2 regions of the Sphingobium sp. WTD-1 genome follow, and region 2 is predicted to be linked to the other one. Evidence: riboswitches for the same ligand, from Rfam matches in the RefSeq annotation. Region 2 holds a riboswitch; the other holds the start of a gene.
What was found. Region 2 has a riboswitch for S-adenosylmethionine ahead of N6H05_RS12265 (threonine aldolase family protein). Riboswitches for the same ligand answer to the same signal wherever they lie in the genome.
Positions count from the first base shown of each region.

Region 1 (5,286 bases), 1.2 Mb from region 2:
TAGGGCGTGCAGAGCAGCGCTGCGCTGAGTGCCGCGGCACCCCGCACTTCCATCGCGCCGCGCCGGGCGATCAGCGCGGCGATACCGATGGCGATGGCTGTCACCAGACCCTGCACCACATAGGCGGCCGGAATGCTGCCGCCCCACTGGCGAATGGCGGCAAAAGGGCTCTGGATCTTTTCCCAGCCGGTGGCGCCATTTTCGATGATGATATGCTGCGTCAGCGGTAGGGAATCGATGAAGGCCTGCCACACCGGCCAGCCCCAGATCAGCAATGTCAGCAGGCAGAGGCCCGCCGATGTCAGGCCGGCGGCCAGGAAGGCACGGACGTTGCCGCGTGCGATGATCAGCACCGGGATCAGCACGGCAAATTGCGGTTTGTAGACCAATGCGCCCAGCAGCATGCCGGCGATCCAGGGGCGTCGGTCGAGCAGGGCCATGCCGCCGCCCAGCAGGCCGGCGGTCATGAAGGCATTCTGGCCATGGCCCAGGCACACCATCACCACCGGTGCGCCGAGTGCGATGAGCAGGGCGTCGCGCTGGCCCGGCAGGACATGGCGGACGACCATCAGTGCGCCGGCCAGCGTCAGTCCCTGCCACAGCAGCAGGGCAGGGGTGTAGGGGATTTGCGCCAGCAGCGTTGCCAGGATCAGGAAGGGCGGGGGATAATGCCAGCCATAGAAGGGGATGGCGGGATCATGATGGATCGCCTTTTGCACTGCATGATGGGCGGGCCAGTTCCATGCCTGCGCGGCCTGGCCCTGATCGGCCATCCATCCCGCCGTCCAGACGTTGGAAAAGTCGGTGCCGAGCGGCCGGCCGAGCGAATCTACCGTGCCATGGGCCGTCGCGAACAGGTAGGTGAGGCCGATCAGCGTTGCTGCCAGCATCAGCCAGGCGGTCATTCGGACCCGTTCGGGAGTGATGAACGGGTCGGGGCACAGGCGGTCGATCATGGCTATTTGCTGGCACAAGCGGCTGAAATTTTGGTAAACAAGTCCTTGTTTCCGGGTTTTTTCGGTCTTTTTGTTGCCGAAACGTGCCTGTCGCTCCATCTTGGGGCTTGGCGGCCTTGCCTCTTGCCTCTATCGGGGCTTGGCACTAGGGCAATGCCTTAACGGTTATTCAGAACCACCAACGATACCCAGTAAGAAGGACCACTCATGAGTGAGACCGCGGATCGCGTAAAGAAAATCGTCGTCGAGCATCTGGGCGTCGAAGCCGAGAAGGTGACCGAGGACGCCAGCTTCATCGACGATCTGGGCGCAGACAGCCTGGACATCGTGGAACTGGTGATGGCGTTCGAAGAAGAATTCGGCGTCGAAATCCCGGACGATGCGGCTGAGAAGATCGCCACCGTCAAGGACGCGATCGACTATATCGACAGCAAGGCCTAAGGGCTTCGCGGCCTGCCTTTGGTGGCGGGCCGCCCTCCTTGCACAAGGATTGGCTCCTCCTGTCCGGTGATCCCGGAGCTTGGGGAGCCTTTTCGTATCTGGCCTGCCGTTCACAAGTGCGTGTGGAACGCCTAGATGAGCGGCACGGAACCAAAAATTGGAATTTCGGAGCAAGCATATGCGTCGCGTCGTCGTAACCGGCCTTGGCATGGTAAGCCCGCTTGGCGGGGATGTCGAAACCACCTGGAAGAACATCATCGCGTCGAAATCCGGCGCGGCGACGATCACCCGCTTCGATGCCACCGATTACAAGTGCCGCATCGCCTGCGAAGTGAAGCCGGCGGATCATGAATATGGCTATGACGCCTCGCTGGACGTCGACCACAAGATCCAGCGCCAGGTCGATCCGTTCATCGTCTATGGCATTTCCGCCGCCAGCCAGGCGCTGCGCGACGCGGGGCTGGACAATATGTCGGAAGAAGAGCGCCTGCGCGCCGGCTGCTCGATCGGTTCGGGCATCGGTGGCCTGCCGGGCATTGAAAGCGAATCGCTGGTGCTGGCCAACAAGGGCCCCAACCGCGTTTCGCCGCACTTCGTCCATGGTCGCCTGATCAACCTGATCTCGGGCCAGGTGTCGATCAAATATGGCCTGATGGGTCCGAACCATGCCGTCGTCACCGCCTGCTCGACCGGCGCCCACTCGATTGGCGACGCTGCGCGCATGATCGCGATGGACGATGCCGACGTGATGCTGGCGGGCGGCGCGGAAAGCGCGATCTGCCCGATCGGCATCGCCGGCTTCGCCCAGGCGCGTGCGCTCTCGACCGGCTTCAACGACACGCCGGAAAAGGCGTCGCGTCCCTATGACGTCAACCGTGACGGCTTCGTCATGGGCGAAGGCGCGGGCGTGGTCGTGCTGGAAGAATATGAGCGGGCCAAGGCGCGCGGCGCGAAAATCTATGCCGAAGTCATCGGCTATGGCCTGACCGGCGACGCCTATCATGTCACCGCGCCGCACCCGGAAGGCAATGGCGGCTTCCGCTCGATGCAGATGGCGCTCAAGCGCTCGGGCCTGGCGCTGGAAGATATCGACTATGTGAACGCGCATGGCACTTCGACCCCGCTGGGCGACGAACTGGAGCTGGGCGCGGTCAAGCGTCTGTTCGGCGATCATCTGGGCAGCATGTCGATGTCGTCGACCAAGTCGGCGATCGGCCATCTGCTGGGCGGCGCGGGCGCGGTGGAGAGCATCTTCTGCATCCTTGCCATGCGCGACCAGATCGTGCCGCCGACGCTCAACCTCGACGAGCCGAGCGAAAGCTGCAAGGGCGTGGACCTGGTCCCGCACGTCGCCAAGGAGCGCAAGGTGCGCGCGGTGCTGAACAACTCGTTCGGCTTTGGCGGCACCAACGCCTCGCTCATCATGAAGGCGATCTGACCTTTCAATCTTCCCCTGCAAAGGGGAGGTGGCAGGCCGAAGGCCTGACGGAGGGGTATCACCCTATCGATGGCGGGATACCCCTCCACCACGCCCTTCGGGCGCGGTCCCCCTCCCCCAATGGGGGAGGATCATGTAAGCCATAGCCGGTTGGGCATTATTTGGGTCGGGCAGTTGGGATGATGGCAAGACGATCCGGCGCAAATCCGGTGCGGCGACTGGGCTGCATCATCCTTCTGATCGGCCTGGCCGTTGTCGCCTTTGTCGGTTTCCGCTTCGTCCATGGCTGGACCGAGACGGGACCGGCCACCCAGGATATCAGCATCGTCGTGCCGGAGGGATCGACCCTGTCCGATGCCGCGGTGCTGCTGAAATCGGCCGGCGCGGTGCGTTCGGCCGATGCCTTCCTGACCCGCGCGAAGGTTTTTGGCGGCGCCAAGCCGATCAAGGCCGGCGAGTTCGTGCTGCCCAAGGGCGCCAGCAATAGCGAGATCCTCTCGATCCTGCAGGGCGGCAAGACGCTGACCCGGCTGGTCACCATTCCCGAAGGCATGCCGTCGATCCTGGTGCAGGAACGGCTGATGGCCAATGACGAGCTGACCGGCGAAGTCGCGGTGCCGCAGGAGGGCAGCGTGCTGCCTGACAGCTATGCCTTCGACAAGGGCGAGCCGCGCGCCGCCGTGCTGAAGCGGATGCAGGCGGCGATGGACAAGGCGCTGGCGAAGCTCTGGGCCGAACGCGCGCCCAACACGATCGCCAAGTCGCCCCAGGAGGCGATCATCCTCGCCTCGATCGTCGAGAAGGAAACCGCGATCGCCAAGGAGCGGCCGATGGTCGCCGGCGTCTACAGCAATCGCCTGCGCAAGAACATGATGCTGCAGGCCGACCCGACGATCATCTATCCGATCACCAGGGGCAAGCCGCTCGGCCGCCGGATCAAGAAGTCCGAGATCGCCGACGTCAACGATTACAACACCTATGCCATGACCGGCCTGCCCAAGGGGCCGATCGCCAATCCGGGCCGACTGTCGATCCTGGCGGTGCTGCACCCGGCGGAGACGAATGCGCTCTATTTCGTCGCGGACGGGAAGGGCGGCCATATCTTCGCCGACACCTATCAGCAGCATAATGAGAATGTGCGCAAATGGTTCGAGATCCGCCGCGCACGGGGCGAGCTGTAAAGCCCGGCTTGGCCGATATATAGCCGGGCTTGCCACATGGCCCGGCGCGCGCTAGGGATAGCGCAGCATCAAGAGTTGGGGCGACGCCCAACGCCAACCTGCCGTTCCGGGCAAGGTGGCACTCCCGATCCGGGAGGATGTGGCCGATCCGGCAACAAAGCGGACCTCAGCCACCGATCGTCGCCCCACCAGGAAGGACTGACGAGACGTGCCGATCAAGATTGCCGACGACCTGCCCGCCCGCCGCACGCTGGAAGCCGAAGGCGTTGCCGTGATGGGCGAGGCGGACGCGGTGCGGCAGGATATCCGCCCGCTGCGGATCGCGCTGCTGAACCTGATGCCCAACAAGATTGATACCGAGACGCAGTTGGCACGGCTGCTCGGCGCTTCCCCGCTGCAGGTGGAACTGACGCTGGTGCGGATCAGCGACCATGTGTCGCGCAACACCTCCGCCGATCATATGCAGTCCTTCTACCGCGCCTGGAGCGATGTGCGCGACGAGCGGTTCGACGGCTTCCTGATCACCGGCGCGCCGGTCGAGCATCTGCCGTTCGAGGAGGTGCGCTACTGGCAGGAACTGCGCGCCATCTTCGACTGGACCCAGACCCATGTGCATCGTTCGCTCAGCATCTGCTGGGCGGCGCAGGCGGCGCTTTATCATTTCCACGGGGTTCCGAAACACGCGCTGGAGCGCAAGGCGTTCGGCGTGTTCCGCCATCGCAACCATGCCCCGGCCTCGCCCTATCTGCGGGGCTTTTCGGACGATTTCTCGATCCCCGTGTCGCGCTGGTCGGAAGTGCGGCGGGAATCGCTGCCGGTCGATCGCGGGCTGCAATTGCTGGCCGACAGCGCGGAGACCGGGCCTTGCCTGGTGCATGATCCGCGCCACGGCTTCCTGCACATGTTCAACCATGTCGAATATGACACGCGCACCCTGGGCGACGAATATGCGCGCGATGGCGGCCGCCAGATGCCGGCCCATTATTTCCCGGATGACGACCCGACCCGGCCGCCGGAAAATCGCTGGCGCAGCCATGCCCATCTGCTGTTCGGCAACTGGATCAACGACCTCTACCAGACCGCGCCGTTCGACGTGGACATGATCGGCCAGGAGATATTGCAGAGCGCGGCCTGATCGGAGCCGATCAGCGCAGCAGGCCCTTGGCCGCCTGATTGCGGGCGTAGAGCCACTGGCCGATGCCGATCAGGACGATGACAGCCGGGAAGGTCACCGCGCCCGCGCCCTTCACCGCCAGCAGGTCGGTGCCGA
Region 1 covers NZ_CP119127.1:3,695,035-3,700,320, reverse strand. Annotated here, with positions in the region: gene N6H05_RS18200 (glycosyltransferase family 87 protein) at 1-956, opposite strand, end outside; gene N6H05_RS18195 (acyl carrier protein) at 1,164-1,397, shown strand; gene fabF (beta-ketoacyl-ACP synthase II) at 1,576-2,835, shown strand; gene mltG (endolytic transglycosylase MltG) at 3,045-4,016, shown strand; SAM-I-IV-variant riboswitch at 4,077-4,185, shown strand; gene N6H05_RS18180 (homoserine O-succinyltransferase) at 4,225-5,151, shown strand; gene N6H05_RS18175 (sugar transporter) at 5,162-5,286, opposite strand, start outside.
Region 1: it holds a riboswitch for S-adenosylmethionine, as region 2 does, so the genes downstream of both, N6H05_RS18180 (homoserine O-succinyltransferase) here and N6H05_RS12265 (threonine aldolase family protein) in region 2, are expected to answer to the same signal.

Region 2 (5,286 bases):
GGAAGGCGACCGGCAGCCACAGCCCGGCCGAGCGCCAGGCCTGTCCCAGGTCGCGGGTGACGAGCAGGGCGATCAGTCGCATGACGCCTCCTGTGCCGGGTCCGGTACATGGGCAGCCATGTCGATCCGCACCGGATCGGTCAGCGGCAAAGGCTGGTGCGAGGCGGCGACGACGATGCCGCCGGTCGCCAGATGGTCCGCCACCGCCGCGCCGAGCAGCGCGACCGAAGCGTCGTCCAGGCCGTTTGCCGGTTCATCGAGCAGCCAGATCGCCGCGCCGCTGGCGATCACGCGGGCAAGCATGGCGCGCTTGCGCTGGCCAGTGGAAAGCATGCGCACGGGCACGTCGCGCAACGGGGCGAGCGCCATGGCGTGGAGCGCGCGGTCGAGCGCGGCCGCATCCACCCGGTCGAGCTGCGCCCAGAAGCCGAGTGCGCGGTGGAATGGCAATTCCATGTCGAGCGCCAGCCGCTCGTCGGCCAGCGCGACGCTGCCCTGGCGATCGATCGTCCCGGCATAGGCGGGCAGCAGTCCGGCGCACTGGCGCAGCAGGCTCGACTTGCCGATGCCGTTGGCGCCGTGCAGCAACGCGCTGCCGCCGGCCGCCAGCACCAGGTCGACGCCGGCAAAGAGCAGGCGTCCGCCGCGCAGACAGGCCAGGCCCGACAGGCGCAGCGCCGCGCCGCTCATGGGGCGACCATATCCTCCAGCACATGCATGTCGATGTCCGACAGGCCGAAATGATGGCCGACCTCATGCACCACGACATGGGTGATGAGCGCTTCGAGCGGCACGCCGGTCTCCACCCATTCGTCGAGCAGCGGGCGGCGGAAAAGATGCACGGTCGGCGGCAGGTCGCCGGTCTGCGCCTCCTGCCCGAAGGGACGGCCGCTATAGAGGCCGGTCAGGCCGAACGGATCGTCAATCTCCATCTCCTTCAGGATATCGGCGTCGGCGAAATCCTCGACCAGCATCACGACATTGGAGAGATAGGAACGGAAGGGCTCGGGCAGGCGGCTCAGGGCCTCCAGCGCGAGTATCTCGATTTCCTGTGGGGTAGGGGCGAAGCGGAACGATTGACCAGTGTCAGGCATGGCTGTCACATAGGCGAAAGAAATAACGCAGGATAGAGAAATGCTTGTCAGGTTGAACGAAACGGAACGCGCGATCGCGCTGGCGGATTTGCCCGAATGGACGGCGGTCGCCGAACCGGACGGGATCGCGCGCAGCTTCACCTTTCCCGACTTCGTCGCTGCCTTCGGCTTCATGACGCGCGTCGCGCTGCTGGCGGAAAAGGCCGATCATCATCCCGAATGGTCGAACGTCTATAATCGGGTCGAAATCACGCTCACCACCCATGATGCCGGCGGCCTGTCGCAACGGGACATCGATCTGGCGAAGGGGATAGAGGCGCTGCTGCGCTGATGCTTGACGCGGCATCGCCCGGCCGATAATCGCCCCGGCAACATCAAGAGTCGGGCCAACGTCCGACACCAACCTGCTCCCCGAGCAAGGTGGTGCCTTTCGAAAGAAGGGGATGTGGCCGGACCGGCAATCCAACGGGACATGCAGCCACGACGACGTTGATTCGATGCTTGGTCACACACCAGCAGACGGAAGCATGACGTGCCCATTTCCACACAGCAATTTGCCAGCGACAATTATGCCGGAGCCTGCCCCGAGGCACTCGACGCGATGCTTGCGGCGAACAGCGGATCGGCGACGGCCTATGGCGAGGATGAATGGACGCAGCGCGCGGCGGACAATTTCCGCGCCCTGTTCGGCGGCGATGCGGAAGTCTTCTTCGTCTTCAACGGCACCGCCGCCAATTCGCTGGCGCTCGCGGCGCTGTGTCAATCCTATCATAGCGTGATCTGTTCGGCCGCCGCCCATGTCGAGACCGACGAATGCGGCGCGCCCGAATTTTTTTCCAACGGGTCGAAGCTGCTCGCCGCGCCCTCGCTCGACGGCAAGCTGACGCCGGACGCGATCCGGCAACTGGCGACCAGCCGCTCCGACATCCATTTCCCCAAGCCGCGCGTCGTCACCATCACCCAGCCGACCGAGACCGGCCTTGTCTACACGGTCGAGGAAGTGCGCGCGATTTCCGCCGTGTGCCGCGAACTGGGGCTGAAGCTGCATATGGACGGCGCCCGCTTCGCCCATGCCTGCGCCAGCCTCAACTGTGACCCGGCGGAGATCAGCTGGAAGGCGGGCGTCGATGTGCTCTGCTTTGGCGGCACCAAGAATGGCATGGCCGTGGGCGAGGCGGTGATCTTCTTCGACCGCGCGCTGGCGCAGGATTTCGACTATCGCTGCAAGCAGGCGGGACAGCTGGCGTCGAAGATGCGTTTCCTGTCCGCGCCGTGGATCGGCCTACTGGAAAGCGGTGCCTGGCTGCGCAACGCCCGCCACGGCAATGATTGCGCGACCCGGCTGGCGGCGGCGATCGCCGACCTGCCCGATGTCAGCCCGATCTTCCCGGTGGAGGCCAATGCGCTGTTCCTTGCGGCCCCCGCGCCGGTGCTGGACGCGCTGCGCGCGCGCGGCTGGCGTTTCTACACCTTCATCGGCGGCGGCGCGCGATTCATGTTCGCCTGGGATGCGCAGGTGGAGCGGGTCGACGAACTGGCCCGCGACATCCGGGAAGCCTGTCTGGCGGTCGCCGCCTGACCACAAGCTGATCCGAATAGGCGCAAGGCCATGGGCGGGCTGGCGATGGTGCGCGCCCATTCATGTCCTTGTTGCGATATCGAAATGTCATGATCTGGCGCGGTCAAATGGCGGGATGATCCGTTGAGGATGCTCCAAAGCGGATGATCTTGCCTGGCGCAGCCAATTGAAAAGACGCGCTGATCCGGGCCTTCATCACGCCGCCGGCACAGGGGCCGGTGCGTGGACGGAGGCTGTCATGAAGAGGATCGGATGGTTTCTGCTGGGCGTCATGGCGCCGCTGCCGGCGCCGGCGCAGGAGGCGGCTTCGATGGCCGAGGCGCGGGCGGCGATCGAGACCGCCGATCTGGCCGCGCTGCCGCTGGAGGTGCGCGCCGCGATCGGCAGGGCCTATTCGGTGTCGGAAATCCTGCAGATACGGGGCGTCGAGAAGGTGCCGGGCCAGACGCTGGCGGTCGACGAATTGATCTTCAAGCCTGATGGCACGATCGAGTTTACCGGCCAGCATCCCTGGGTGCTGCTGTTCGCCAAGCGGATGCGGATCGAGGATCCGCACTCCTTGCTGGGTATCCGACGGAATACCGCGCTGCTGGCCGGACCGAAGGGCCAGGCGGGACAGACCGGTACACGCGGTGCCCGTGGCGGCCGTCGCGGCTCTGACGGTGAGCCGGGACGGCCGGGGGGGCGCGGCACCAATGGCGGACCGGGCGCGACGGCGCGGGTACCCGACCTCTATATCGTGGCCGGCCGGCTGGAGGCGACGGCGACGGGCAGCCCGCTCAATCAGGTGCGCATGAACATCGATTTTCGTGGTGTGCCGGGTGGCGCCGGGGGCGCGGGCGGCAGCGGTGGAGCCGGCGGTGATGGCGGCGGGGGGCGTGATGGCAGGGCTGGACCGTTTGGGGATTGCCGACGAGGAGCGGGTGACGGTGGAGACGGCGGGCGTGGTGGTCCGGGGAGCAATGGCGGCGCGGGGGCCAAAGGTGGCGATGGCGGCGCGGTCTATGTCATCGGGCCGGCCGCGGTGACCGACATCTTCACCGCAGGAGACATCCTGACCGGCGGCGGGGCTGGCGGACGCGGCGGGGCTGCAGGGCCGGGTGGCCAGGGTGGTGCGCGGGGATCACGCGGATCTCAGCCGGGGACATGTGGTGGCGCGCATCCGGGCGATGTCGGCGCGATGGGGCCTCGTGGCCAAGTCGGGCCTGATGCACAGCCCGGCGCTCGGGGCCGTGTCTTCGCTGTCAGGATTGGCGGGCTGGATATGCTACAGGCGCCGCCTTCACCCTGATATCGCTCAGGGTTCCTCGCCCTCGATCCGGGCGTCATAGCTGCTCAGCGCACTGATGACGTCCGGCATCTTCTCGTAGCGCTTGCGCAGCAAGGCGAGCTTCGTGTCGGTGCCGGAGCAGAGTTCGGCGACGCTTTCCTCGATATAGGCGCGCCGTTCCGCATCATAGGGTTCCTCGCCGCGGAAATGGTCGCAGCTGTCGCGGTCGACCATGAAGGCGGTGACTTCGCGCGGGAAGGGGGCGGGCTGGGCCGCGTTGCTGGACGGCGGCAGGTCGAGCGAATTGGTCGGGCCGGGCGGGCCGACGGTGACGATCGGCGCCGGGCGCGAGGGCAGGACGGCGGGCGGAGCGGGGGGCGGCGGATCGGGCTGGACGACGGCGATGGCCACCTGCTGCGGCGTGTTTGCCGGGGCGGCCTCTGCGCTGTCGTCGGACGAGCCCTTGCAGCCGGTGACGAGCACCAGCGCCAGCATCATCGGAAACAGCTTCAAACGCCCCTTCACCCGATTTCCTCCCGCAGTCCGGCGATCAGATCCGCAACATGCGGCAAGCGCGACTCTTCCTCGTCGAGGATCGCCAGAAACGCCGCCCGCCTATAGGTGCGCAACGCCCCTTCGGGAAGACGTGTTGGGGCAGGAATTGCAGAAATTACGATATCCAGCAGGCGTTCTACTCCATGGAGCCGGCCCCACAGATAGTCATTCTCCCGATAGACCCGGCTGAAGAAGGCGCCAAAATTGTTGAATTCTATGCCTTTTAATGTGGCGTTGGCGCCGCCGGCGCGGATCGCGGTGCAATCTTCGGGCGAAATTCGGTCGACTTTTATCGGATCATATTCATCGACAGCGTCACCCTGAAGCAACGGTAAGGTCGCGATGTCGGAGAAGGGGAAGCCGAGATAGGCCAGCAACATGGTGCGGCGTCCGGCCTTGGGCAGGTTGGCGAGCGCCTCGGCCAGCAGCATGTCGGCCGCCTCGTCGCGGGCACGCAGGCCGCGCGCCTGCGCCATTGCCTCCAGCGCCGCACCGGCGTCGGTCGGCACCTGCGCTGCGGCGGCGCGAACATGGTCATTGTAGAAATCATTGCCCTCGCATTCGGTGTAGAGGGCGAGCGCGCGATAGATGGCGTCGTGCATCGCCTGCACCGCTTCGCCGTCGGCATCGGCCTCCAACTCCAGCGTCTCGGCCAGCCGCCGCGCCAGGAAGCGCAGGCGACGGATGCGGAAGGCCAGGTCATGGGTGCGGAAGAACAGGACGGGCGCGGCGGCGGACCCGGCATCCTCGGTCAACTGGTCGGCGCCGATCGCGCGCACCTGTTTCCA
Region 2 covers NZ_CP119127.1:2,457,707-2,462,992, forward strand. Annotated here, with positions in the region: gene N6H05_RS12245 (heme exporter protein CcmB) at 1-82, opposite strand, end outside; gene ccmA (heme ABC exporter ATP-binding protein CcmA) at 73-690, opposite strand; gene N6H05_RS12255 (metallopeptidase family protein) at 687-1,094, opposite strand; gene N6H05_RS12260 (4a-hydroxytetrahydrobiopterin dehydratase) at 1,135-1,425, shown strand; SAM-I-IV-variant riboswitch at 1,461-1,569, shown strand; gene N6H05_RS12265 (threonine aldolase family protein) at 1,627-2,673, shown strand; gene N6H05_RS12270 (hypothetical protein) at 2,912-3,964, shown strand; gene N6H05_RS12275 (hypothetical protein) at 3,971-4,468, opposite strand; gene N6H05_RS12280 (patatin-like protein) at 4,465-5,286, opposite strand, start outside.